DNA from 2 places in the Streptomyces sp. WP-1 genome. Region 2 is predicted to be linked to the other one. Evidence: riboswitches for the same ligand, from Rfam matches in the RefSeq annotation. Region 2 holds a riboswitch; the other holds the start of a gene.
What was found. Region 2 has a riboswitch for ZMP and ZTP ahead of QHG49_RS32160 (bifunctional 5,10-methylenetetrahydrofolate dehydrogenase/5,10-methenyltetrahydrofolate cyclohydrolase). Riboswitches for the same ligand answer to the same signal wherever they lie in the genome.

Region 1 (2,370 bases), 4.0 Mb from region 2:
ACGATGCCGGAGTCGAGGAGGGCGGCCTCGGCCTGACGGCCGGTGAGGCCGTAGGAGCCGGCGACGTCGATCAGGTTGAGGTGGTTGTCGGTGCCGCCGGTGACCAGGGTCGCGCCCCGGCGCGTCAGGCCCTCGGCCAGCGCCCGGGAGTTGTCCACGATGCGCTGCGCGTAGTCCTGGAACGCGGGCTGCCGGGCCTCGGCCAGGGCGACCGCCTTGGCCGCCATGACGTGCGGCAGCGGGCCGCCGAGGACCATCGGGCAGCCCCGGTCGACCTGGTCCTTGAGGGAGTCGTCGCACAGCACCATGCCGCCGCGCGGGCCGCGCAGCGACTTGTGGGTGGTGGTGGTGACGATCTGGGCGTGCGGCACCGGGTCGAAGTCGCCGGTGAGGACCTTGCCCGCGACGAGACCGGCGAAGTGTGCCATGTCGACCATGAGGGTCGCGCCGACCTCGTCCGCGATCTCGCGCATGGTCCGGAAGTTCACCAGACGGGGGTACGCCGAGTAGCCCGCCACGATGATCAGCGGCTTGAACGCGCGGGCCTGGGCGCGCAGCGCGTCGTAGTCGATCAGGCCGGTCACGGGGTCGGTGCCGTAGGAGCGCTGGTCGAACATCTTGCCGGAGATGTTCGGGCGGAAGCCGTGGGTGAGGTGGCCGCCCGCGTCCAGGGACATGCCGAGCATCCGCTGGTTGCCGAAGGCCCGGCGCAGCTCGGCCCAGTCCGCGTCGGAGAGGTCGTTGACCTGGCGGGCGCCGGTCTTCTCCAGGAAGGGGACCTCGACGCGGTCGGCGAGTACGGCCCAGAAGGCGACGAGGTTGGCGTCGATGCCGGAGTGCGGCTGGACGTAGGCGTGCCGGGCGCCGAACAGCTCGCGGGCGTGCTCGGCGGCCAGGGACTCCACGGTGTCCACGTTGCGGCAGCCGGCGTAGAAGCGGCGGCCGACGGTGCCCTCGGCGTACTTGTCGCTGAACCAGTTGCCCATCGCGAGGAGGGTCGCCGGGGAGGCGTAGTTCTCGGAGGCGATCAGCTTGAGCATCGCGCGCTGGTCGGTGACCTCCTGGCCGATGGCGTCGGCGACCCGCGGCTCCACGGCGCGGATCACGTCGAGGGCGGCGCGGAAGGCGGTGGACTCGGTGGACAGGGGCTGCTCTGGCATGGGGACCTCCGGACGGGGTGCGTTTCGGCGTTCACGTTCGGCCCAGGCGCACGGCACTGTGTCCAGCAAGGCCGCTCCCCGATGGTCCGTCCCATCCCAGCGCGCCAGTCACGGCCCGTGGCTCAGCGTACCGGCCTGCCCCCGGGTCGGAGATCCGGCGTCCACCATGCGGGCGAGGACGCGGACCGCTCCGCCCACAGGACGCGGGCCGCTCGGCTCAGAGGATGACGTGCGGCAGGAAGCGCGCGTACCCGTCGGTGACGGGGCCCGCCGACTCGCGGATGCCGAGGCCCGCGGGCTCGCCGTCGATGACCCAGGCGCCGAGGACGACATGGTTGCCGTCGAAGGCGGGCGGCGGCGCGAGCCGCTGGTAGCAGCAGGGCTCGGGGCGGACGGCGGCGGGGAGGCCCGGCGGGTGCAGGGTGATGCCCTCGCCCTCGCGGCCCAGGAGGGGCTTGGCGGCGTAGCCGGTGGTGGCGGCGAGCTCGCGGGGGCCGTCGAGGTAGGAGGGCAGGAGGTTGGGGTGGCCGGGGTACAGCTCCCACAGGACGGCCAGCAGGGCCTTGTTGCTCAGGAGCATCTTCCAGGCGGGCTCGATCCACAGGGTGCTGCCGGTGCCGCCGCCGTTGTCCAGGGTGTCCAGGACGTGCCCGCCGAAGGCGTCGGTGGTGAGCCATTCCCAGGGGTAGAGCTTGAAGAGGGCGCGGATGAACCGCAGCCGGTTGTCCACGAACCGGCCGGAGAGGGTGTCCCAGCCGATCTCCTCCATGGCGAGCCAGTCGGTCGCAAGGCCCGCCTGCTCCGCGGTCTCCTTCAGATAGGCGACCGTCATCAGGTCCTCGCCCAGCTCGTCGGCGGCGGAGTGCGCGAAGTGCAGGAGGCTCCCGGGCGGGAGCAGCGCGGACTGCCTGCGCCAGGACTCCACCAGGCGTTCGTGCAGCGAGTTCCACTGGTCGGCGCCGGGGAAGCGGTCCTCCATCCAGAACCACTGCGGGGAGGCGGCCTCCACCAGGGAGGTGGGGGTGTCGGCGTTGTACTCCAGCAGCTTGGCGGGGCCCGTGCCGTCGTAGCGCAGGTCGAACCGGCCGTAGAAGGAGGGGAGTTCGGCCCGGCGCCGCCAGGACTCGGTGACCGCGGCGGCAACGGCGGGGTCGGTGATGCCGAGGTCGGCGAGGCGGCCCCGCTCCACGAGGTGGCCGGCCGCCGCCAG
Region 2 (2,370 bases):
GCACTGCGCGGCGCCTCCGCGTGAGGCACCGGGCCTCGATGTGGGACACGGGGCCTCGGTGTGAGGCACCGTGCTCTCGGCGCGGGGCGTCGGCTCGGGTCCCTACAGCGGCAGCAGGCCGGTCACCGGTGCCACGATGTCGGTGACCTGGTGGAGTTCGCTGAGCTGGTTCAGCTGGCTGACCTGGTTCAGGGCCTTGAGCTGCTGGGAGGCCGTGGGCATCTGCGCCCGCTGCTCGGCGGGGATGTTGCCGGTGGTGAGCGAGTCGAGCACGGTCATCGGGTTGATCTGCCCGGTGTGCGAGGCGCTCGCGTCGGCCGCGGTGGCGAGGGGTGCGGCCAGGCCCGTGACCCCGGCGGCGAGACCGAGGACGGCGACGATACGGCGTGTTGAGATCATGCCCTCAGCAACGCCCGAGGCCCCGTCCGGACACGGGCGGCGGCCCGCGCTCACTCGTGAGGCGGAGCGCGCCCCGTGCGCTTGCCGAGGCCGCCGGGCCGGGGGACGCTCGAAGACGGGGCCCGTACGGTCCGCCGCGCGCCGGGCCGCGAGCGCCTGAAGGAGGTCACCATGGGCACCGCGACAGGCTCCGCCTTCGACGTCGGGACACTGCGCCGGGGCATCGAGGGGAACACCGGGAACACCCTGCTGTCCCTGTACGCGGACGACGCGGAGATCCGCATCGTCGACCGCGACACCCAGCCCAGCCGTCCCAGGATCCTGCACGGCCGCGGCGAGATCGCCGAGATGCTCGACGACGTCTACCGCCGCGACATGATCCACAAGTTGGACCGCTGCGTGGTGCAAGGCGACCACGCCGCGTTCACCGAGTCCTGCCAGTACGGCGACGGCACCCGCGTCCTCGCCGAGTCGATGATCACGCTGCGGGACGGCAAGATCGCCGAGCAGATTCTGATCCAGGCATGGGACGAGTAGGCAGGAGGTCCGCCCGTATCCAGGTCAGCTCCCGGCTGACCTGGACCTTCTCGGCCCGCGCCGTGGTGGGCCGGGCGCGGCCCCGACGGCACGGGCCGGTCTCCGTCGCGGGTGTGCCGGTGACGAGGGCGGTGCTGCGGTCCGTGCTCAGGGCGGTGCGCGGGCGTCCGCCGGTCGCGGTGCCGCGCGCGTCGCGGGTGGTGCGGGTGCCGCGGGTCCGGCGTGGACGGATGCGGTGAGGCTCCCCGACGACCCCCGGCGGTGAGCTGTCAATAGGGGCTGGTTTCAAGGGACTTGGGGCGAGGGCATGCGTGCCGTAGCGGCGGAGCCATGGGGGTCGTGGCGCCCGCTCCTCGGCCCCGTACGCGCCTCGGTTACGCTGTACCCGGGCCGTGACTGGCGCTTGGGTGGAGTACCACCGGGGAGCGGTCCGTATGGTTGCCGCGCGCCTGGGCGAGAGACATCGATCCAGCTCAGGAGTGTGCCGCATGACCCAGGCCCGTCTCATGGACGGAACCGCCCTCGCCCGTCGCATCGTCGAGGACACCGCGCGCAGGGCGGCGGAACTCACCGCGCGCACCGGTGTGGTGCCCTGTCTCGCGACCGTGCTGGTCGGCGAGGACCCGGCGTCCGTGACGTACGTCCGGATGAAGCAGAACCGCTGCCGCAAGGCCGGCATCACCTCCCGGCACGTGGCGCTGCCCGCGAGCACGTCCACCGCCGAACTGGTGGGCACGTTGCGGGAGTTGTCGGCCGACCCGGCGGTGCACGGGATCCTGCTCCAGCACCCGGTGGGCGACCACGTCGACGAGCGGGCCGCGTTCGAGGCGATCGCGCCCGAGAAGGACGTCGACGGGGTCACCTTCGCCTCCTTCGCCACGATGAGCTTCGGCCTGCCGGGCTTCGTGTCCTGCACGCCGGGCGGCATCCTGCGGCTGCTGGACGAGTACGGTGTCGACCCGGCCGGGAAGCGGGCCGTGGTGGTGGGCCGCAGCGCGATCCTCGGCAAGCCGGTGGGCATGCTGCTGCTGGCCAGGGACGCGACGGTGACGTACTGCCACTCGCGCACCGCTGATCTGCCGGCGGCGGTCCGCGAGGCGGACATCGTCGTCGCCGCGGTCGGCCGGCCGCGGCTGCTGCGGGGCCAGGACATCAAGCCCGGCGCGGTGGTGGTCGACGCCGGTTACAACGCCGGGAACGTGGGCGACGTCGACTTCGACTCGGCCGTCGAACGGGCCTCCCTGATCACCCCGGTCCCGGGCGGCGTCGGCCCGATGACGATCGCCACGCTGCTGGAGCAGACGGTGACGGCGGCGGAGACCGCGGCAGGGGGGCTGGGGGCGGCCTGACGGCGGGAAGGGGGCGGGGCGGGCGTATCCGGCGGTACCGGCCGCGTACTCGTCCCCGGCCGCACCGGTCGGACTCGGTCGCGCG

Region 1: linked by a shared signal. The riboswitch ahead of QHG49_RS14005 (glycine hydroxymethyltransferase) and the one ahead of QHG49_RS32160 (bifunctional 5,10-methylenetetrahydrofolate dehydrogenase/5,10-methenyltetrahydrofolate cyclohydrolase) in region 2 are both predicted to bind ZMP and ZTP.

The regions. Positions count from the first base shown of each region.
Region 1 covers NZ_CP123923.1:3,273,857-3,276,226, forward strand. Annotated here, with positions in the region: gene QHG49_RS14005 (glycine hydroxymethyltransferase) at 1-1,160, opposite strand, end outside; ZMP/ZTP riboswitch at 1,194-1,282, opposite strand; gene QHG49_RS14010 (glutathionylspermidine synthase family protein) at 1,378-2,370, opposite strand, start outside.
Region 2 covers NZ_CP123923.1:7,232,539-7,234,908, reverse strand. Annotated here, with positions in the region: gene QHG49_RS32180 (acyltransferase domain-containing protein) at 1-24, shown strand, start outside; gene QHG49_RS32175 (hypothetical protein) at 103-399, opposite strand; gene QHG49_RS32170 (nuclear transport factor 2 family protein) at 571-936, shown strand; gene QHG49_RS32165 (hypothetical protein) at 924-1,175, shown strand; ZMP/ZTP riboswitch at 1,319-1,398, shown strand; gene QHG49_RS32160 (bifunctional 5,10-methylenetetrahydrofolate dehydrogenase/5,10-methenyltetrahydrofolate cyclohydrolase) at 1,425-2,285, shown strand.